4 regions of the Paenibacillus sp. EC2-1 genome follow, and region 1 is predicted to be linked to each of the others. Evidence: riboswitches for the same ligand, from Rfam matches in the RefSeq annotation. Region 1 holds a riboswitch; each other region holds the start of a gene.
The links. A riboswitch is a leader RNA that binds a small molecule or an ion and turns the genes downstream of it on or off. The one in region 1 is predicted to bind cobalamin.
Positions count from the first base shown of each region.

Region 2: it holds a riboswitch for cobalamin, as region 1 does, so the genes downstream of both, ACK8P5_RS20215 (FecCD family ABC transporter permease) here and ACK8P5_RS06865 (anaerobic ribonucleoside triphosphate reductase) in region 1, are expected to answer to the same signal.
Region 3: it holds a riboswitch for cobalamin, as region 1 does, so the genes downstream of both, ACK8P5_RS20760 (ABC transporter substrate-binding protein) here and ACK8P5_RS06865 (anaerobic ribonucleoside triphosphate reductase) in region 1, are expected to answer to the same signal.
Region 4: it holds a riboswitch for cobalamin, as region 1 does, so the genes downstream of both, ACK8P5_RS18495 (S-layer homology domain-containing protein) here and ACK8P5_RS06865 (anaerobic ribonucleoside triphosphate reductase) in region 1, are expected to answer to the same signal.

Region 1 covers NZ_CP186006.1:1,462,657-1,468,472, forward strand. The annotation lists gene crcB (fluoride efflux transporter CrcB) at 1-196, shown strand, start outside; gene crcB (fluoride efflux transporter CrcB) at 193-546, shown strand; gene ACK8P5_RS06860 (PCYCGC motif-containing (lipo)protein) at 600-1,145, shown strand; cobalamin riboswitch at 1,205-1,378, shown strand; gene ACK8P5_RS06865 (anaerobic ribonucleoside triphosphate reductase) at 1,538-3,760, shown strand; gene nrdG (anaerobic ribonucleoside-triphosphate reductase activating protein) at 3,757-4,260, shown strand; gene mnmA (tRNA 2-thiouridine(34) synthase MnmA) at 4,351-5,460, opposite strand; gene cymR (cysteine metabolism transcriptional regulator CymR) at 5,753-5,816, shown strand, end outside.
Region 2 covers NZ_CP186006.1:4,334,539-4,340,354, forward strand. The annotation lists gene ACK8P5_RS20200 (DUF4184 family protein) at 1-679, opposite strand, end outside; gene ACK8P5_RS20205 (L-cystine transporter) at 820-2,214, opposite strand; gene ACK8P5_RS20210 (ABC transporter ATP-binding protein) at 2,447-3,238, opposite strand; gene ACK8P5_RS20215 (FecCD family ABC transporter permease) at 3,235-4,281, opposite strand; cobalamin riboswitch at 4,552-4,763, opposite strand; gene ACK8P5_RS20220 (lipoate--protein ligase) at 5,005-5,816, shown strand, end outside.
Region 3 covers NZ_CP186006.1:4,442,436-4,448,251, reverse strand. The annotation lists gene cobD (threonine-phosphate decarboxylase CobD) at 1-506, shown strand, start outside; gene ACK8P5_RS20775 (adenosylcobinamide amidohydrolase) at 523-1,245, shown strand; gene cbiB (adenosylcobinamide-phosphate synthase CbiB) at 1,242-2,219, shown strand; gene ACK8P5_RS20765 (histidine phosphatase family protein) at 2,210-2,803, shown strand; cobalamin riboswitch at 2,887-3,097, shown strand; gene ACK8P5_RS20760 (ABC transporter substrate-binding protein) at 3,342-4,343, shown strand; gene cobT (nicotinate-nucleotide--dimethylbenzimidazole phosphoribosyltransferase) at 4,416-5,486, shown strand; gene cobU (bifunctional adenosylcobinamide kinase/adenosylcobinamide-phosphate guanylyltransferase) at 5,483-5,816, shown strand, end outside.
Region 4 covers NZ_CP186006.1:3,927,693-3,933,508, forward strand. The annotation lists gene ACK8P5_RS18495 (S-layer homology domain-containing protein) at 1-2,777, opposite strand, end outside; cobalamin riboswitch at 2,919-3,118, opposite strand; gene ACK8P5_RS18500 (S-layer homology domain-containing protein) at 3,320-5,816, opposite strand, start outside.

The sequences.
Region 1 (5,816 bases):
AGGCACGGGATTTACAGGAGCTTTCACAACGTTTTCTACCTTTACGGTGGATACTGTAAGGTTGTCTAGTCAGGGCCATATGCTCGTAGCAGTGCTCTATGTGATGCTTAGTGTCATCGGTGGACTACTCATGTCTTTGATTGGTGTTTGGTTGGGACGAACGATGGGATCAGCACGAGAAGGTGAGACGACATGATCTTATGGATCGGGTTAGGCGGTGTTTTTGGGGCAATTGCTCGTTATAGCGTTGGCAGCTGGATTGGAAAAAGAGCGGGAGGTTCTTTTCCATGGGCCACCCTGTTTGTAAACGTGGTAGGTTCTTTCATTCTTGGGATACTCGCCGGCTCTGCTGAGCGGATTCCTGAAGTGATGTATAGCATTTTAGGAATAGGGTTCTGCGGTGCCTTCACTACCTTTTCAACATTTGGGTATGAGGCAGTCTCCTTGGCAGGAAACAAACGTTACACAGAAGCCCTATTATATGTTTCTATATCGTTAATTCTTGGACTTGCAGGAGCATGGGCGGGACTTGCGATAACAACATAAAGCATGAGAGTATTCTACGAAATTATTTGTTTTATTATTTCATTTGGGGGAGGATGAAGAACTTGCGTAAACAAAAGTTTGGGATTCTGATGCTATCTGCTGGTCTACTTCTGAGTGGATGTGGTGCTGGTAAAACGGAAAGTAAAGGCGAGGCAAATTCCAAAACAGGGACAGAAGCTACTCATGAGCATGGGGGACAGACGACTCTTGCCAATGGAGATATTCAGGAGATGACGGCATCTGCTAAAGATCTGCCAACTTTTTTGAATGGAAAAAGTGACGAACTCCGGACAATTTATGCGCTCGCTGCTCAGGTGAAAGATGTGCTCCCATGGATTCCATGTTATTGCGGATGTGGAGAAAGCGCTGGGCATGATAGCAACTTGAATTGCTTTATTGATGAGGTTAAAGAAGATGGCAGCATTGTGTGGGATGATCATGGTACTCGTTGCGGCGTATGTCTTGAGATCGCTGTTGAATCTGCCAAAATGAAGAGTGAAGGAAAAAGCCTAACTGAAATCCGGAATGCTATTGATGAGAAGTACAAGACAGGCTATGCAAAGCCTACGCCAACGCCTATGCCGACAGAAGTTAACTAGGCACTGTGATTATTGTTACAGTTAATCACCTATATATTGTTATATCTTTTGATATGACAACTACATATAGTGATTAATGGTGATCGGATACGTTCCGATCTTAAAAGGGAATCCGGTGAGAATCCGGAGCGGTCCCGCCACTGTAACAGGTACTCGCGAAAGAATAGTACGAGCCTGAACATCTCTTTCCAAATGTACTGAAGCCAGATACCTGCCATTATGACAACACTGTATTGCCTACGGTTGATAGGAGGGTGTATCAGGTAGGAATAGGTATCTTGGTCTGTCTTGATTTATATACCGGATTCTTGGATGAAGCATGTCTACCGTAAACCTAAGCGGCAGCATGCTTCTTTTTATTTGTGCTTTAGTAGTAGGAGGAGAGAATAATCATGAAAGTTATTAAAAGAGATGGAACACAGGTTGACTTTGATGTTAAACGAATTATGAGAGCGGTAGACAAAGCATTTGAGGCCGCAGAAGGAATAACTAAAGAGGATGCCTCATCTCGGATTGGTAAGATGGTTGAAGACGAGATAAGCAGCATGAATCAAATATCGGTTGAAGACATACAAGATCTTGTTATTCAGTACTTGAAGAAGATCGGACACGAAAGTACAGCTAAAACGTATAAGGAATACCGTGAAGCACGCGATCTGGAACGTATGAAGCGTGGAGAGCTGTACAAGATTAGTAATGATGTTATCGGTGTGAAGGACATGGATTTGCTCCGGGAAAATGCGAATCTGAACGGGGAATCTTTTAGTGGGAAAATGAGTCGGATCGGTTCGGAATATGCTAAGTGGATGGCAAGTTCGTTCATGTTACCACCCGAGCTAAACGAAGCGTTAAAAAACGGATATGTGTACGTCCATGACCTGGATCAATATGCTTTAGGAACAACGAACTGTATCTTTATTCCGTTTGATCGATTGCTCGCAAATGGATTTAATACTGGAAATGGATCAGTGCGTTCACCACAAAGTATTATGACCGCTATGGCTCTTGTTGCAATCATATTTCAGTCCCAGCAGAACAGCCAATTTGGCGGAGTGTCGGGCAATAAGATCGATTGGGATTTGGCGCCGTATGTAGGGAAGTCCTTTCGTAAGCATTTTCGGAAAGGGCTGAACTATCTCGGTGAAGGAGAGTTGAATTCAGGGTCTGATCTCTTGGATGAAGAACTCATTATGGATAATATTTCACTGCAAAAACAATTCCCGCGTACTTATTCATTCGCCTACGAGGAGACTGTGAACGAAACGAAGCAAGCGGCGGAATCTCTCATTCATAATCTGAATACGATGAGCAGCCGGGCTGGTGGCCAGATTCCTTTCACTTCATTAAATTATGGAATGTGCACTTCTACGGAAGGACGGCTGGTGTCGCATGCGCTCCTTGAAGCGACGATGAAGGGACTTGGTCGCGGGGAAACTCCGATTTTTCCACAACATATATTCCAGTGCAAGCAAGGCATTAACCAGTCAGAAGGGGACCCCAATTATGATCTGTTTTTAAAAGCAATAGAATGCTCCAGTCGTCGTTTATACCCGAACTTTGTCAATGTGGATGCGACTTTCAATCTGCCATATTACCGTCCGGAGGACCCGGATACCATCATTGCAACGATGGGCTGCCGGACACGTACAATCTCTGATCGGTTTGGTAGGAATCGTCTCAGTGGAAAAGGGAATCTATCCTTTAATACGATTAACTTGGTACGTCTAGGAATTGATCATGGCATAGCCTTAGGTAAACGTGAGGAAGCGGATCTGGATGGATTTTTTCACAGCCTAGAGCACTATATGGGAATTGCTGTTGAAGGATTAATTCACCGCTATAAGATTCAAGCCAAGCAGCCTGCAAAAGCTTCTGACTTTATGATGCGTGAAGGGGTGTGGGAAGGTGGCGAGAAATTGGCTCCCGATGATAAGGTGGAGGATCTCTTGAAACATGGTTCACTTGCACTCGGCTTTATCGGACTTGCTGAAAGCTTGAAAGCTTTGACAGGACATCATCACGGAGAAGATGAGAAGGTAAGAGAGCTCGGGCTTGATGTGATCAAGTGTATGCGTGCTTATTGTGATGAAATGAGTGAGAAATACAATCTGAACATCACGCTGTTCGCTACCCCGGCAGAGGGCTTATCCGGAAAATTCACAAAGATGGACCGAAGCACTTATGGCAAGATTCCTGGTGTAACCGACCGGGAATATTATACAAATTCATTCCATATCCCGGTATATTATCCTGTAGCGGCTTTTCAAAAGATCGAGTGGGAAGCACCATTTCACAAGCTATGTAATGCAGGTGCTATATCATATGTGGAACTGGATGGAAATGCCCGGCAAAATACAGCGGCTTTCAAAAGCATTGTACAGTTCGCACTTAAGCAAGATATCGGTTACTTCTCGGTCAATCACCCACTGGACCGTTGTCCTGTCTGTGATTATGAGGGGATTATCGGATCCACATGTCCGGAATGTGGTGTGGGGGAGGATAAGGTGCTGTTCCACCGTCTACGCAGGGTAACGGGATACTTAACGGGCAACTATACGGAACGTTTCAATTCAGCTAAGCAAGCTGAGGTTGAAGATCGGGTTAAGCACCAATGAACATCTGTGGCTATATTCCGGAAAGTATAAATGAAGGCAAGGGCGTGCGTGCTGTTCTATTTATTAGTGGCTGTCGTCATGCATGCCCTGGGTGCTTCAATCAAGAATCTTGGGATTTTGAAGCGGGTGAGCCTTTTACTGCAGAGTTGAAGTCACGGATTTTGAAGGAGATTGCCGCTAATCCCCTACTTGACGGAATTACACTATGTGGCGGTGATCCTTTCTTCTCTGCAGAAGAATGTGTGGACTTTTTATCGGAATTTAAGGAATGTTGTCCGGATAAAGATATATGGGCTTATACTGGCTTTACATTTGAAGCTGTAATGAAGCAGCCGAAGCTTAAAAACTTAGCTTTAATGTGTGATGTCATCGTTGACGGCAAGTTTAATGAACGAGAGAAAGATACGTCCCTACCTTTCCGAGGAAGTCGGAATCAGCGATTAGTCGATGTCTCGCGAAGTGTAGATAAAGGGCAAGTAGTCGAAATGAATTTATCTTAGATCGATAACCAAAAAAGGCATGTCCCTCAGGTTCACATGAATCTTACAGGGACATGCCTTTTTGGTTCTTCGGTAAACCGTAATTTTTGCTTAATACGGTACTTTCTCAGCGTATTCTATGGTCCCGCCGCCTAGACACTCTTCGCCTTGGTAGAACACAACGGCTTGTCCAGGTGTAATGGCTTTTTGAGGCTTGTCAAACGCAACATGAACAGTACCGTCTTCTCTTGGCGTTATCGTCACTTGTTGATCTGGCTGACGATAGCGGAATTTTGCGGAGCAGGTAAAGGAATCTTTGGGCATAGCTTCCTCACCTGCAATCCAATTGATGCCGGAGGCGATCAAGCCAGTGGAATACAAGCTAGGATGATCTCCTTGGACTACATAGAGCACATTCTTATCCAAATCCTTGTCAGCGACAAACCAAGGCTCACCAGATCCTGATCCACCGATGCCGAGTCCTTGGCGTTGTCCCAGGGTATAATACATTAAACCATCGTGACGACCTTTAACTTCGCCTGTAACAACATCAACCATCTCTCCTCCTTGAGCGGGAAGATAATGGCCGAGGAATTCTTTAAAGTTTCGTTCACCGATGAAGCATACACCAGTGCTGTCTTTTTTCTTGGCTGTATAAAGACCTGCTTCTTCAGCTAGACGGCGAACTTCTGGCTTAGGAAGATGTCCGATGGGAAACATAGCCTTAGACAACTGATCTTGATTCAGAGCGTTCAGGAAATAGGTCTGATCCTTATTGTTGTCCACGCCACGAAGAAGCTGTAGTTTTCCATCTTTTTCGACAACGCGAGCATAGTGTCCTGTTGCAACATAATCTGCTCCAAGATCCAGCGCTTTGTTTAAGAATTCACCGAATTTAATTTCCCGGTTGCACATAACATCTGGATTTGGTGTTCTTCCGGCCTTATATTCATCAAGAAAATAGGAAAATACTTTATCAAAGTATTCCTTTTCAAAATTGACGGTATAGTAGGGAATATCGAGCTGCTCACATACACGACGGACATCTTCAGCGTCCGCTTCGGCCGTGCAGTAACCAAGTTCATCGGTGTCGTCCCAGTTCTTCATAAAGATCCCGATCACTTCATATCCTTGCTGCTTAAGCAGCAGTGCTGTTACGGAGGAATCGACTCCTCCCGACATGCCGACAACGATACGGGTGTTTTGTTTATCTTTTGACATCGTCATCACCATTTTCGTATTGATTTATGCCCATGGACGTATTTTATCACAACCTGACCTACTTCACACGTTCTTCGTGTGTCCACTCCAGGTGAACATTTTTCAAAAATAGGTGTGTATTATTACCCATAGGGGCTTTGGTTATGGTACCATATACAGAGGGGAATGATCGGAATAGGGAGATTATGCTACTTTTCCCTGATGTACCGGACATATAACCCTTATTTCCGCCTCAAACCAACAAAACAGATGAGAAATATTATATATAAAATTTCGAGAGAGGTGTCACCCTTTGAAGATATCAACTAAAGGAAGATATGGATTGACTATTATGATGGAGCTTGCCTCCCGTTTTG
Region 2 (5,816 bases), 2.6 Mb from region 1:
AATCGATGATTCGTACAACAGCGATGCCGTAATTCCTAATCGATACATCATCTATGAGATACCAGATACCTAGTATCCATAACGTTAGGGAGAATAGTACAAACCAAAACACCAATTTCTGTTTCGGGGATATGTCCATTACTTTAGATCCCTTTTGATATGAAGCTCTGTAAATCATGTAAGCAACTATGACAGATAATCCCACAAGTGTACTTCCATGTTGTAACAACTTATATACCGGAATATCATAGCCGGCGATTTGGAACGTGTGACCTAGGGCTGGGATTCTCGTAACCATGAATCCTTTCTGATGTGTGAATGCATCCCACACAACATGCGTTAACATGCCCAGAATCGCTGAGTAGCCAAAGACGATCACCCTCAAAGTACGACTCGAGTCTACTTGCCGAGTACTATGGTCCTGAATCACATTCGGTAAGTAACTGACAAGCATTTGATGAATGAGAACATGATAAATACAATAAATCAACACGACCATGGGAAGATTAAGAATTAAAAATCCACTAAAGGTATGCCCAATCTCACCCAAAGGTTGCCCTCGCAAAAAATACTCATAATCAGGAGCCATACTCCCTAGAACAAGCGCGGAAAAATGAACGTATTTACTCTTTCTCGAAAACGGCAATACGATGGCAGGATGCGCAAAGGTTAATGGCATATGAGTCTTCAACCCCTATTAATCTATTACACTGTTCTTACAACGAACAACGACACCTCAAGTCTAACATAAGTCATCTAAGAAGATTTAATCATTAAAAGAAGCCGCCCCCTCCTGGGTGCGGCTATGTTCTATTCATATTACGTCTGCATCACATCAATATCTTGATTACGATCCTTAAATACGTCTTGATCCACTTCTTTCATGACTTTACCTGTAATCACACCGGCAGTTATCGATCCGTTGACATTGAGTGCGGTCCGTCCCATATCGATCAGTGGCTCAACGGAGATCAGCAGACCTGCCAGAGCAACCGGCAGATTCATAGTGGACAGTACAATCAAGGAGGCAAAGGTTGCTCCTCCCCCTACACCAGCGACACCGAAGGAGCTAATCATAACGACTACAATCAAGGTAAGTATAAACATCCAATCCGTTGGATCAACACCCGCCGTAGGTGCTATCATCACCGCCAGCATTGCAGGGTAAATACCCGCGCAACCGTTCTGTCCCATCGTTGCTCCAAGGGATGCCGATAAATTCGCAATGCCTTCTTGTACCCCCAGCTTCTTGTTCTGCGTCTGTACACTCAGTGGAATAGCTGCCGCACTTGAGCGGGATGTAAAAGCAAAGGTTAGTACTGGCAGTACCTTGCGGATATACACCATTGGGTTAAATCCGAACAGAAGGAGGAGAAGCATATGAATTATAAACATAACAATTAACGCGACATAAGATGCCAGGACAAAATCAACGAGATCGAGAATGACTTGTAGATCTGTTCCTGCAATCGTCTTAGCCATTAGTGCCAATATTCCATATGGTGTCAATCGAAGGATTAAAGTAACCATCCGCATCACAACTGCATACAGTGCCCGAATCATACCTCGAAACGTTTCGGCTTGCTCCGGATGTTTTCGATCCAAACCAAGCAAAGCGACACCAATAAAAGCGGAGAAGATAACAACCGCTATCGTAGAAGACTTACGTTCTCCTGTCATATCCGCGAACGGATTCGAAGGAATGAACTCCAGAATTTGCTCGGGTAGCGTCTGGTCTCCAACGTCTCCAAGCTTATCTTCGAGCAACAAGCCCTGCTCATGTTCTGCGGCGCCCGCTTGTATATTTTCTGCTGATAAATCAAAGGTAAGCGTCGTCGCTATGCCAACAGAAGCCGCAATACCCGTGGTCAGAAGCAGAGTAGCGATGATTAGCCCACTCATTTTACCGAGATTTCGTCCGCCCTTCAGATTCATAATTGCCGAAATAATCGATACCATAATGAGTGGAATTACCATCATCTGCAGCAGACGTACATACCCGTACCCGACCAAGTTAAACCACTGCGATGATTTCGCAATAACGTCAGAATCTGCTGAAAAGATAAACTGTAAGATCGCGCCAAACAGCACACCAAGACCTAAGCCGGCAAATACCCGCTTCGTAAACGAAAAGTGCTTCTTCTGCATCCAGTACAATATGCCAATAAGCAGAAGAAGAACAAGGACATTCATGACAATCCAGACTGTTTCCACGCCCGATGCCTCCTCTTGTTTAAATGCATTTTGCATAAAATCTAAAGATCGATTTCTAATACAAAATGGTGAAGTAAGTGCTACTATTCATTTCCAAACGCAAACCCACTTAAAACATTACCCGTTAAATCCGATCTGTTATCTCTTTTTTATAAAAAGGTATGCTACATGCATACAAAAAAGACGGCTATCTGCCGTCTTAAAATCTCTTATTATGAGGAATAATATACATCTATTCGTTTGGTCTTCCACGATTAGCTGTCAAGAGTACTTGTGGAGCACCATTCTCTGGGTGCATAACAAGAGCAGGATCGACCCTAAAAACTTCACGTATGAAATCCTCTGTCAATACTTCAGACGGCAGCCCTTGCCCAGCAGTCTTTCCATCTCGAAGTACCAGAAGTTGATCACAGAACTGTGCAGCTAAATTCAGATCATGCAGCACACTAATGACAGTAATGCCCGACTCTTTACGCCACTCTGCTACCATATTCATAAACTCCAACTGGTACCGTATATCCAGATATGTCGTTGGCTCATCCAGCAACAGAATTGCAGGCTGCTGAGCCATTACTTTTCCAAGGGCTGCACGCTGACGTTGTCCTCCACTAAGCTGATCCAATCTTCTCGATTCTAAACGGTCAAGCTCTAGTCTATGAATAATCCGATCCAGCAAAGGACCAGCATCCTCTCTCTCTCGTCCTAACCAGTTCTGGAATGGAAAGCGCCCCATCTCCAGGACTTCACGTACTGTAAAATCTGTCGGAGCAAGGCCTTCCTGCTGCAATACAGCAACCATTTGCGCCAGTTCTTTTCTACTGTAACTAGCCATTTCTCTGTCATGTAGCAGCAATTGACCTGTTGTAGGCATTTCCACCCCAGACAAGAGATGCAGCAGTGTTGATTTACCGCTTCCATTTGGACCGATAATTCCCCACCACTCTCCTTCACGGACACTCCAGTCGATCTCCGATACTGCATTCAAGCGTTCATATCGCTTGCCTACATTTTGAAGTTTGATCATAGGGCTCCCTCCCTGCGCTGCTTTTTATTAAGGTACAGCAAATAACCAAAGAATGGAGCTCCCACAAATGCGGTTACAACCCCAATCGGAATTTCAGTAGGTGCTAGTAAAGTTCTCGCTGCCGTATCCGACCAAACCATGAAGATTGCCCCGCCGAGTGCCGATAGTGGAATAATGATTCGATAATCCGAACCTGTAACGAGCCGAATCATATGCGGTACGACTAGTCCAACAAAACCAATTACACCAGACACCGACACTGCGGCAGCGGTTAGAAGCGTAGCTACAATAAGAACACTCATCTTCAGACGATCCACATTAAGCCCCATATGGGCTGCTTGTCTTTCGCCTAGTGATAGCAAATTCAGCATCCGCGCTCGGCTCCACAAAAAGATAAAGCATACAATAAAGTAAGGGAATAGCACCGTTATGTACGACCACCCTCGCATGCTTAAGCTTCCCATGGTCCAGAACAAAATATCCGTTAATGTATCCTTTGACATGACCGTCAAGAATGAAACAGCCGCACCTAAGAACGACTGCATAATCACGCCTGATAGAATTAGTCCATGCGTCGGTATTTTTCCATTATCTCTAGCGAGTAACAGTACGATCCATAGCGTAAGAATCCCCGTCAGAAAAGCAACCAAGGGCAGCGTCCAAGCTCCTGCAAATGCATACTGCAGTCCGTAGAAGATTAGAAACGCAGCTCCGAGTGAGGAACCGGACGATACACCTAGCGTGAATGGGTCCGCAAGAGGATTTCTTAGAACACCTTGAAATGCAGCACCAGCCACCGCAAGTGAGGACCCAACCAGCATGCCGAGCAGAATTCGGGGTAGACGTACTTTCATTATAATCTGCTCCGATGCGACCTCCCAATTCGGTGTGATAGAATCACCAATCCATGGAAGTTTATGCAGCAGCATCGCACCGATCTCTGTAACGGGTAAATGAACCGCACCAATGCCAAGACTGACCACGAGTGTAAGTGCTAAGAGAATAAGCCCTGTCACTGCGTACACTGCAAGTTTTCTACTCATGATGTTATCCGTACTGGATGGATTACTAACACTAATTGTTTCAATCGATTTCTCATCAGTTTCTCTCCTATCCCGTGTATGCAAGCGCCGAAATGACTCGTATCTCTGACAGGCACCCAATAATTCACCATAAAAAACCCCTGATCTCATAGAGAATCAAGGGCTACGTTTCGGAGATAATGAACTTTATGAACTAAAAAATGAGCTTATTATAAAAGTCTACTCGTCCAAAATAGTTCTGCCAAACGTAATCCTTTCCTCGAAGGACCGTCAGATTCATCATGCGAAGCAGGTCTCCTGACTTACAGGTTGAAATGATAACCTCCGCCTTCCCGAGCCTTAATAGGCCAGTGGCAATTATAGAGGATATCCCTGATTCACAGTGGCGGGACCGTGCCGGATTTTAACCGGCTTCCCTTTTAACCCAGAAGCAGCCCTGTATTTAGGACTGTCTTTCCAGGACATCGCATGCAATGAGTATTCTTTTTTTGCCAAGCATACTTCTCTGTTGACGATTATATGAAATATCTACTCCGCTTACAACCTAGAAATTCACATATGAAGTTAAACATGCCGGTTGGCATAGAATTTTAAGCGTTACCGTTCTCCAACATAGCATTTATCACTCATCGCTCACAGAACCTTTGCTCTAGAGTCAAACATTGGTTTACAATAGATTTAAATGTATTACATTAGACAAGAAACCACACGGAGGCGTACATAATGCTGTTTATTGATAACCAGGGAATACATGATCCAGCCATAAATCTGGCCATTGAGGAATACGCATTGAAACATTTACCGATGGACGATAGCTACCTGCTCTTCTACATCAATCAACCATCGATTATTATAGGCAAACATCAGAACACAATTGAAGAGATTAACCAAGAATATGTGCGTGATAACAACATCCAAGTTGTACGACGTTTATCAGGCGGCGGTGCCGTATATCATGACCTAGGAAACCTAAACTTCAGTTTTATTACCAAGGACGATGGGCAGTCCTTTCACAATTTCTTGAAATTCACACAACCTGTCATCGACTTCCTGCAAAAAATGGGCGTACCTGCTGAGCTCAGCGGCCGAAATGACCTTCAAGTTGGGGAGAAAAAGATTTCCGGCAATGCACAATTCTCTACACGAGGACGAATGTTCAGCCACGGAACACTGATGTTTGATCTCGATCTGGATCATGTACAAGCTTCGCTGAATGCGAATCCAGAGAAGTTTAAATCAAAGAGTACAAAATCAGTCCGCAGTCGTGTAGCCAATATCAAGGAACTTCTCGGAGCTGACGGAAGCGAGATGACCATTGAACAGTTCCGCGCTGAGCTGCTGCGTTCGATCTTCGGTATGGAACCTCATCAGGTTCCTCAATATGTACTAGAGGAGAAAGACTGGGAGATCATTCACCAAATCTCCAAGGAGCGTTACCAGAACTGGGATTGGAATTATGGCCTATCGCCAGAGAGCAATGTGAAGCATGCAAAGAAATTTCCTGTGGGTATCATAGACATCCGAATGAACATAAA
Region 3 (5,816 bases), 2.5 Mb from region 1:
AGGCGTCTTTATTAACGGAACTGTATAACTATCCGCGAACGATACTGGTAAGGTCGATGACGAAGTTTTATGCGATACCAGGTCTGAGATTAGGCTATACGATAGCCCATCCTGATATCATTAAATTCATGACTGGAAAGCAGGTAACATGGAGTGTGAATGGTCTAGCACTGTTAGCGGGTGAGGCGGCACTAAATTGTGATAAGGAATTTGAACTGGGTACGATGGAGCTCATTACGGAGCAACGTGTACGCTTAATCCAAGGGCTAAGTGCACTGGGGTGTGAGGTCAGTCCAGGAGAAGCTAATTTCTTGTTGGTGAAGCTCCCTGAATCTTGGCGGGCAATTGACATGCAGCAAGAGCTTGGACGGCGAGGTATATTAATTAGAAGCTGCGCGATGTATCCAGGACTTGGAGATAACCATGTTCGAATTGCTGTTAAAGATGCGGAAGCTAATCGAATATTTCTAACCGAAATAGAGCATGTACTCAAGAATGTAGGTTGAGAATAGGAGTTTTATCATGACAACACCTTTTTTGAATAATGACAAAATGGAATATAGATCTGTGGCTTGTCCCGGATTAATCTTGACCAAGCATGAACGTCATTTACAACTTCAGGCTCCCACCCTTCTAGATGGTCTTAGTAGTGCTATACACGGTGGAGGTATGGGGAAGATTGATCGGATCGCTAATATATATGTGGATCGATTGTACAACTGTAGTAATCCGGAACAAGATATAAGACAACTGTTTCATGAATGGGACTATTCCCTGCAATCAACGGCAGGCTTACTGACAGCCGTTCGCTTGGAATATGCAGCTGTTCTTGAAGAAACAGATAAAGATGCTTCCGTATTTTGCTGTACGACAGCTGGAGTATCCAACGGTGCACGTGCTGGTTCTGCGCGGACCACATACCCGATGTATCAGCCTGGAACGATAAACATCATGTTAGTCATTGATGCAAGAATGACTCAAGCAGCGATGGTGAACGCCATTATTACGGCTGTTGAAGCGAAGACGGCTGCCCTTTCGGATCTCGGCATACGTGATGCAGAGAATGGTCTAATTGCGACAGGGACAACGACAGATTCAATCGTGCTAGGAGTTAGTCAGTCGAATGCTTATCCAGCCGAGCATAGATACTGCGGAACAGCTACAGATCTCGGAGCTGCTATTGGACGCACCGTGTATGGAACCGTACTGGAAAGCTTCAAGGCTCCGGGAGTGAGGCGATCATGATGGAATGGACCATTGTATTCATCCTCTGTGCGGCATACCTGTTAGATCTCATCATTGGAGATCCAAGATGGATTCCTCATCCCGTGATTGGCATGGGGCATGCAATTAAGCGATTGGAGAAGTGGATTCGTAGTCGCTTCACTAAACCAGGCCATCTGAAAAAAGCAGGGATCCTGTTCCCAGTCATGATTGTGGGAGGTTCGCTGCTTATTACTTGGGCGCTACTTAAGGGCTTGTATTTCATTCATCCGTGGCTTGCCATTTTAGCCGAGGTTGTGTTGATCGCAACAACGATTGCTACGAAAGGACTGCGGGATGCAGGAATGGGCGTATTTAACCATCTGAAACAGGGGGATTTACCTGCCGCACGGCAAGCACTCGGTATGATTGTTGGACGGGATACAGCACACTTGGATGAACCTGAAATCGTTCGGGGAACCGTTGAGACGGTCGCGGAAAATATTGTAGATGCCATCGTATCCCCACTATTTTACGCACTGATCGGAGGAGCTCCGCTTGCTATGGCCTATCGTGCAGTAAACACCCTGGATTCTATGGTTGGATACAAGAATGATAAATATCTCCATTTGGGCTGGGCTTCTGCACGATTAGATGATATCGCCAACTTCATTCCAGCACGAATAACGGCATTACTGCTCGTTGTTAGTAGCTGGATGCACCGCCTTGATTACAGACGGTCGTACCGAACGATTAGGCATGACGCACGTCTTCATCCGAGTCCCAACAGTGGATTTCCAGAATCAGCTGTAGCTGGAGCTTTAGGAATTCGTCTTGGGGGCGAGAATGTATATCATGGTGTCGTATCTTTTCGAGCTTACATGGGCGAGTATACACGTCCAATGAATAAGAATGATATTCTGATAACCAATCGATTGATGTTGACTGCATCAATACTATTTTTATTACTAAGTTTAATGATCTTTGGGCTAGTAGGTGGAGCATTATGGAGTTAGAACTGGTATGTATTCGTCACGGTGCCACACAGTGGAATAAGGAGAAACGCTATTTAGGTCACACCGATATCGGACTGCTTCAAGAATCGCTGACTGCGCTTTTACCATTGAGGGAAGAACTTGAAGGAATGATATTTCGTCAAATATTCTGTAGTGACTTAAAGCGATGCCGGGAAACATTAGAACAGGTGTATACGTCTTCAACCGAACAGGTAGTCTTCGATAAGCGGTTACGAGAAATGGATTTCGGAGCGTGGGAGGGTCTCACCTACGATCAGTTGAAACATATACCCCTGTATCGGCATTGGTTGGATGATCCTCAGTCTGTGACACCGCCGGGAGGTGAATCGTGGGAGCATTTTCAGAAACGAATAGCAGAATTTTTAGATAGTCTAGCTCATGATATGGGCAATGATAATGAGAACAATCGGATACTTATCGTCACACATGGAGGCGTGATTAGGCAGATTGCAGCGATGACTATACCGGGTTCATCGTTCTGGGATTATACAGCTGAGCCTGGAAGCCAGCTCATTCTAAAACTCAAACATGTGGATGAGACATGGATCGGGAGCCGTGGTTAAGCCTTCAATATCCGTTACAAAGGGTTGTAAGCTACTCATATGTAACCTATAATCATGAGTTGAGAGGTAAGGCTTGTATCTAAATGAATATGAACTTATAAGGTCTAGGATTAGAGCCAAGTAAAGTGCTTCTGTTCCTAGTTAAAAGGGAAGTTGGTGAAATTCCGACACGGTCCCGCCACTGTGAAACAGGGATATTCTCGATGTACCACTGTTCTGCGCCTAAGTAGAATGGGAAGGTGAGAATATCGATTACCTGTGAGTCAGGAGACCTGCCTTATAAGCGTACGACAGTCCTTCGAGGAAAGGATTACGTTTGGCTTGTGGAAGTACTGTGGTATGACTCGGTACTATGCCTGTGGAACAGATGGTCATCAACTGACTATAAGTCCTTAAGACGTAATCCCTGATTCTTTCTTAATTATGAGAAGATCAGGTTTTTTTTGTTGCATAGACTTCGTAAAATGAGGGTTCATTGAAATTACAAGATGCATCTCACCAAACATACTTCGAAAGAAGATAGGGGAGAGAAATAACAATGAAACAGTTATGGAAGAATTGGACTACAGGCGCACTAGCGATCATAATGGTACTAGCGCTCGCGGCTTGTGGCAGTAATGAGGAGCCGAAACCAGCAACGGACCCTACACCAACAGAACAAGTAACTCCACCGGCTGATGAAGGAACGACGCTCAAGACGGAGTACCCTTTAACCGTTAAGGATGCTACTGGAGAGTCCCTTACATTTAAAGAAGCACCGAAGAAGATTATATCGATCTCGCCTGCGGAGACTGAAACGTTGTTTGCAATCGGACTCGACGAAGAAGTTATTGGTGTATCGGATTTCGATGATTATCCAGAAGCGGCTACAACGAAACCGAAAATGGGTGGTCTATATAATCCGAACGAAGAAGCTATTATTGCCGCTTCACCTGATCTCGTAGTAACAGGAATCTCTATGAGTGCAGAAGCAGCTCAGCATTTGCGTGATCTAGGAATTACGATTTACAAGACAGATCCGAAAACTGTAGATGATGTTATTGCTAATATTGAAGCTTTTGGTCTGATCACAGATCATCAAGAACAAGCTAAGACAGTCGTGGACAAAATCAAGCAGGATCGTGAAGAAGTAACGGAAGCTGTAAAGTCACTTACACCTGAGCAGAAGAAAAAAGTATATATCGAGTTCTCCCAAGGCTGGACAGTAGGTAGTGGAGAGTTTATGGATGAGCTGATCACCTTAGCAGGCGGTGTTAACGTCGCTGCGGATACGGTGGGATGGAATGAAATTAGTGAAGAGAAGATCATTAAAGATAATCCGGATGTCATCTTGTTCTCCAAGAACGTTGTGAATGAGGAAACAAAGGAAACTTTGGACCAAATCATTAAAGCACGTAGTGGTTGGGATCAAATTACAGCTGTGAAGAATGAAGCGATTTATGGTCTTGATGATAACCTAGTAAGTCGTCCAGGACCACGTGTAACGGAAGGTCTTAAGGAAATTGCTAATGCGATTTATCCTGAACTGATGAAGAAGTAAAGGAAGTAAGCTGACACTATCTAATGGATGCTTGCTTACATCTAAGCGCAATTAATAAAGGAGTAATGATGTATGAGACAAAGTGTCATGGAACGTATCGGAGAAATTCGCGGGCTGGATCAATCCGCCATGGAATTAGCGAAACTGCATATTAATAACCTGACGGTCCCACCTGGCAGCCTAGGCAAACTGGAGGCAATGGCGATACAACTCGCGGGTATAACGGGGAACATAAAGCCTTCATTTGACCGAAGAGAAGTTATTATCATGGCAGGCGATCATGGTGTTTGCGATGAGGGTGTGAGTGCTTTTCCACAGGAAGTTACACCTCAAATGATTCATAACTTTCTCGCGGGTGGTGCAGCGGTTAACGTTCTAGCCAGACAAGCGGGTGCAGAAGTAGTATGTGTGGATATTGGGGTGAATAGTGAGCTGTCCCACTCTGATCTTCTTTCGCATAAAATCCGGTACGGTACCGCGAATATGGCACAGGGTCCTGCAATGTCTTACGATGAAGCAATGCAGTCCATTATGGTCGGTGTTAAGGTTGTAGAAGATGCGGTTAAGCGCGGAGTACAATTATTTATTACAGGTGAAATGGGAATTGGAAATACGACGGCCAGCTCAGCGGTAATCTGTGCACTCTCTGACATTTCAGTTCGGGATGCTGTAGGCCGAGGAACCGGCATTGATGACTCTCGTTTGCAACATAAGATATCCGTAGTTGAAAGAGCACTTGAGGTGAATAGCCCTGATCCCAATGATCCGGTAGATGTACTGTCTAAAGTAGGCGGTCTTGAAATCGGAGGTTTGGTTGGTGTTATTCTTGGCGCAGCAGTACATGGCTGCCCTGTAATTATTGATGGATTTATCTCGAGTGCAGCAGCATTGCTTGCCAAGGCCATCTGCCCAGTAGCGGCAGATTACATGATTGTATCTCATGCTTCCCATGAGCAGGGACATCGGCGTCTTCTGGAAGAGTTAAATCTTCGGCCCGTACTTGAATTAGATCTTCGAATCGGGGAAGGGACCGGCGGTGTATTATGTCTTCATCTTGTCGATGCAGCATGCCGGATTGTTCGTGAGATGGCAACCTTTGAAAGTGCGGGAATCTCAGGTGAAACCAAGGAGAAGGATTCATGATCACACTCGTGACAGGCGGTGCAAGAAGCGGAAAGAGCAGCTTTGCTGAGAAGCTATGTATATCGAAGTCCCCGTCTGCTGTGTATGTGGCTACCGCCCAAGCTTTTGATGATGAGATGAGGGAACGTATTGCTCTGCATCAGCTTGAACGAAGTCAAGCGAACTATGCTTGGCGAAATGTAGAAGAGCCTTTTCAGCTTGTGAAACTTCTGAGTGATTGGCGTGAAGAATGCCAAGGTGAAGAAGATTCTGCGCCGACCGTTCTGGTGGATTGTCTCACCCTGTGGCTGTCTAATATTCTACTCTCATTGGAACGTGAGGAGGATGTAC
Region 4 (5,816 bases), 2.5 Mb from region 1:
AAAGCATGGTGAATCTGATCAAGCTGATCATTTCCTTTGATACTGCCTTTAATCAACTCTCGTAATTGTGTATCTTGACTATTGATTGCTGTAAAGAGCTCGAGTTTGCGATCCCCTGACTTGAAAAGGGTGCCCTTCTCAATGATGGCTGAAATTTTTCCCTTAACCACCTTAATGGTAGGCATTGCATTCTTCACTTCGTCCAAATTCAGGAATACTCGATGTTTAACGTCCGGAATGTTAATGGTAATCTGATCTTTTTGGTTTAGCGCTTGTGTGATGTTTATGGTATAGTCCGCTGAAATATCCTTCGGAACTTGGATAACCGGAGTCTTATCATTCGAATCAACCACGATACCTGGAGCAACCGATGTCGATCCTCCTGGGGTACCTTCCCACTTACCAGGGTCTTCTCCTAAATCTGCTCCTAAGTTCTTCGTGTAGCGCCACTGAAGACGATCGCCATCACTTAAGGTGTAACTGCTCGCACCATAGCTAGGAAATGAACCGTTAACACTGTACATCCAGCCACTACCGCTTCCGTGATCAAATTCTCCATCACCAGCAATGGACTTTACATATACACTTCCATATTGCTCGGGCCAGTCATAGGAATAACTTATATTCCGCTTGTCCAGTTCTCTCTTCAACACACTCCAAGCCGTGTCACCAGACTGAATCTCCACGGTTACGGCTGAGATAACGTTCCCTTTGTTAATCGAATGTTTATCTACAGACAGGGTCACATATTGTGTTGGCTTCGGTGTTGTACCACCTCCGTTACCTGGCGTTTCAATTACACTTGTTGTGTAAGCGACAAAGTCTGTAAAATGTTTCGTTTTGACGATTAAGTCTTTTCCGCTATCATAGGCATATTCTTTCTTCCCACTGCTCAACCCTTGCTCATCGCCTGAGTACTTCGAAATTGCGTGGGCTGATCCGTCTTGGATATAGGCAGCCTCTTTCCCGCTCATTCCCTTGAAGGTTAAGGTAATGAAGGAGCTGAATTCGATCTTACCCTTACCACCCATTGTGAATGCCTGAACAATCTCATCCAGCTTATGTTCCTCTGGAATAATTGGTTTGATCTGATCTTTTAAAGAAGAATCCGTCTTATGGATTGAAGTTAATAACTCCAATGCTGAAGCGTCGCCCGTTGTGACCGCAGTACCTGCAGGGATCAAGACGGATACATTACCCTTTGTAGCCTCTATTTTTGGAAGGCTGCTATTCGAGGGAAGTTTAGCACTTACCTTTGAGTTTTTATCCGCCGGAATCGTTATCGTAATTTCTTTATTACTATCTTCTGGCTTTATAGGAACGATATAATCAAGCTCATCTTTCGGTATAACAACATCCGGTTTATCACCCGATGGCAATGTCACTACTATATCTTTAGGAGACTCGGGTTGTTCTGGAAGTTCTGGTTGTTCAGATTGAACATCAGTCATGTCATAGAGACGATTCTTACCATTCTTAAATCTGTCGTAAGCTACTAGGGCAAGTGTCCCCTGATCCGTAGCCATGCTGTTGACAGCACCTAACTTCGTGTTCATAAAGCCACCATCAGGTACAGCAAATGTTAGCAAGGCATCTAATGCTGAATTTCCATTCTTAATAAATCGATCATCTGTGTGTGGGTCTATCCTCAAACCGGTTAAGGCAATAATAACCTGAGCAATACTCTGGCTATTTGGCGATGATCCGTAACCATAACCTCCATCTTTCATTTGGGCCTTAGATAACGCCTCAATAGCCCGATCTACTGCTGCTTTTACATCCTCACGTTCATGATAATAAGGGGTCAGTCCTTGCATCGTCATTGCCGTGATATCCGGATCTATCGTGCTCCCAAAGAATGCCCATCCACCATTAGGAAGCTCTTTACCCAAGATGAGGTTTATAAAAGATTCTCTTGTGGATTGCACACTCTCTTTGGTGATATCTGGAATCTCATAACGATTGCTGTCAAGTGCCAGGAGAGCATAAACGGGTCCATTAATGCCTTGATTAGCAACATAGGTGTAGTCAGCAAGAGGATTTCGTACATCATGCCCGTTCACATTTGTTATATCTTTTCCGATTGAAGAAAGCCCCAGAATTAATCTGGAATGTTCAGTACTAAATACATTATTCTTAGACATTAATGCTTCATATTCTCGAACGACATTGTCGTAATAGATCTTATAATAATCGCTAGGCACCGGATAATTAGCCCGCGCTAAAGAGATGATAACCCACTCACCGTTGCCTGTCCCCAGAGTCGGAGCTTTTACTCTATCAAGAGTATAAGCAAGACTTTTATCCAGATGTTCTTTTGCGAGTGTTACAGTGTCAATCTTCTTGATAATCGTAAAGCTTGTCGTTGTCTCATTCCCTGCGCCATCGATAGCCGTTATGGTTATGCTATTCTCCCCATCAAGAAGAGTAGCCTTATATTGATCCTGAACCGCTGGTAACACGTCTTCATTCACTGCGACTTCTGGAATAATGTCCGTGTACACGTTATCTGTTACTGTAATTTTGAAGCTTATTTCACTAGATGATACCGTCTGGTTATCTTGTATTCCTTCTACCTTAATCGTCGGAGGTTCTTTATCTTCCTTGGGTTCTGTATCTACCTCTTCAATCTGCTCATTGTTAACAGTAGTAAGCTCTTCTATTGGAGCAACGGAAGTGTCAGCCTCATCCGCGTAGGATACCGTCATCCCGTTCGTGAACATCGTCATTACAATGCTTATGATCAGCAGCCATGCGATTAATTTATTTTTTCTCATCTCAATCCATCATCCTTCCAATTCATCTTTCGTTTAACAGCACACAAAAAGACCTCTCAACTTGAATCGTTAAGAGGTCTAATAGATTACGCAGCTATATTTAGCCAGCACTAATAAACACCTTCCTATCCATCGTAGAGTTGTGGTGTGACAAAACAGGCAGGTATTCTGGCTCAAGTATCAACATCCTAGCAGCCTTCCCAGTTCCCCAGTGGCATCGTTGCAAGGACTCCTCTTATACAGCGGCGGGACCGCGTGGGATTCTCACCCACTTCCCTTTTAACCAATTTATGAGATGGATGATTCCATTCACAATTGGCACCTGTTTCGCGTGTTCCATATTTGATTGTTATATTATTCATTCTAATAAATATATCACTTTTTACCAAGGAAAAGATTTCAAATATTGAAATATCGGAATATTTGTTTAATAGGACGCCGTATCAACGCTAAAGATATAATCCACCTTATATATAATGAATACATTTTTCGCAATGCAAATACGCCTGATTCTAGATGTAGATCAGGCGTATTGTTGAAACCTACTTATTAATAAAGCTCAAATATTGCAATGCATTTTGCAGAACGACTACAGCTTCAGCACGAGTCGTCATATCCTTTGGCGCAAAGGTTGTTGCTGCCTTGCCCTTAATTAGTCCCTTATCCACCGCTGCTGCAATGGCTTCTTGAGCATAGGATGAGATTTGATCCTGATCTGCAAAGGTTGGCTGGCTGGCTCCAGCCCCTGCTGTTCCTTGTACGAACTGAATCGCATTCATCATCATCACGACCATTTGCTCTCTCGTAATGAGTGCCTCAGGAGCAAATCTGTCGTTGCCTACTCCTTGTACGAACCCATATTTTACGGCTGTACTCACATCTGCTGCATACCACTTGCTTGCTGCTACATCAGAAAATGTTTGATCTACTTCTTTGTTCGACAAACCAAAACTTCTCACGAGCAAGGACGCAAATTCTGCACGCGTCACTCGACCAATTGGATCAAATGTTCCCTCTGTTTTCCCTTTCACGATCAGCTTGGAAGCCAGAGCTTCTACTGCCTGTTGTGCCCAGTGACCCTGTAGATCTGCGAACGTTTTCTTACCTTCCACGATCACATACAAACCATTTTTGTTATGTTGGATCGTCGCCACCGTTTTGCCGTCCTTTACCGTAAATACGGCTGGAACAAATCGAAGCTCTCCCGTTGCCGGATCGTATGTCATTACCGTTACTTCATTCGGATTGCTCAATACACCATTTACGATCAGCTTGCGCTCTACATAGCCTGTTGGTGTTAGCTCCGTTGTCGCTTCCTTTTCTTTCAGCTCTGCTTCAAAACTTACAGCTGCACTTCGTGCCTTTATACCTCTGTCTGTAAGCTTTTCTTCCAAACCTTTCTGTACTGTCAGGTCTGCTTGTTCAACCCGTACAATGATTTGTCCGTTTGCATCAAGACCTTTTCCTACCAGTTCAGAAACCGGCCATGCATAGCTTCCTAGTGGACTAGTTACTTCAATGACAGCATCAGGCTTGCTTCTTGCCAAACGGCTTAATGCTTCTGCTGGAATCGCAACCTCGTAACCATCGTAAGAACCGGAAATCGCAATTCTCAGTACAGAGCCTGCATTTTTCCCTGCTTGTTCGAATGCTTGAACCTTCTGCATAAACGCTGCAGCATCCAGCTTAGCCTTCACTTTGTTGTGAGCAGGATCAACCGTCAGCTCGCTTCCTTTGGATTCATACAATGCTGGATCTCCGACTGTCGGCACTGTTGTGCCACCACTGTTGCCGCCTTCTCCATTGTTGCCTCCACCGTTATTTCCACCGCCGTTGTTTCCTCCATTGTTATTTCCTCCGCCGTCATTACCGCCACCGCTTGTGCTTTGACCGCTAATTGTAATGACCTTGCTTCCGTTTACATTAGAGCCATCTGCTGCTGCTGCTGCGACTTTAACTACTCCGTACTTAACAGCTGTCAGTAATCCATTTGCATCAATCGTTGCTTTGTCTGTTACTGTCACGCCATCGGCTTCATACACGGACCACGTTACCGTTTTGTTCGTTGCATCCTCAGGTAGAACTGTCGCTCCTAGTTGCAGCGTGCCGCCTTTTGCAGTGATTGCATCAACTGTACTTGTTACGGCAATCGACTCTACTTTTACTGGATCTGGGTCTGGCGTATCGCTTTGACCGCTAATCGTAATGACCTTGCTTCCGTTTACTCCGGAACCATCAGCTGCTGTTGCTACGACTTGTACTTCGCCATCCTTCACGGCTGTAAGTAATCCATTTGCATCAATCGTTGCTTTATCTGTTACTGTTGTGCCGTCTGCTTCATACACGGACCACGTTACCGTTTTGTTTGTTGCATTCTCAGGTAGAACCGTCGCTCCTAGTTGCAGCGTGCCGCCTTTTATTGTGATTGCATCAACTGTACTTGTTACGGCAATCGACTCTACTTTTACTGGATCTGGGTCTGGCGTATCGCTTTGACCGCTAATCGTAATGACCTTGCTTCCGTTTACTCCGGAACCATCTGTTGCTGTTGCTACGACTTTAACTACTCCGTCCTTAGCGGCTGTCAGTAATCCATTTGCATCAATCATTGCTTTGTCTGTTAAAGTCGTTCCGTCTGCTTCATACACGGACCACGTTACCGTTTTGTTTGTTGTATTCTCAGGTAGAACTGTCGCTCCTAGTTGCAGCGTGCCGCCTTTTGTTGTGATTGTCGAGGAATTGCCTTCGCTCGTCACTGCAATGGAAGTAACGCTCACATCTTCTTCCACGCCAAATTCAGAGTAATTCCATTCCGATTCCCAATTCATCGAAATGCGCTGATTTGCACTATCTAGATGCAGCGGGAACCAAATATATCTAGAATCCGTCAAATTATTAGGATTCCAACGATCTGCCATAAAGATAAACTTATCTTTTACTAGCTCACCTTTGGAGTTACGATAAGGCAACACAAACGTACTTTGGCTCTCATGTGTTGTTCCCTTCCAATCATCCCAGAATGGATCCCCCTTATCTTTC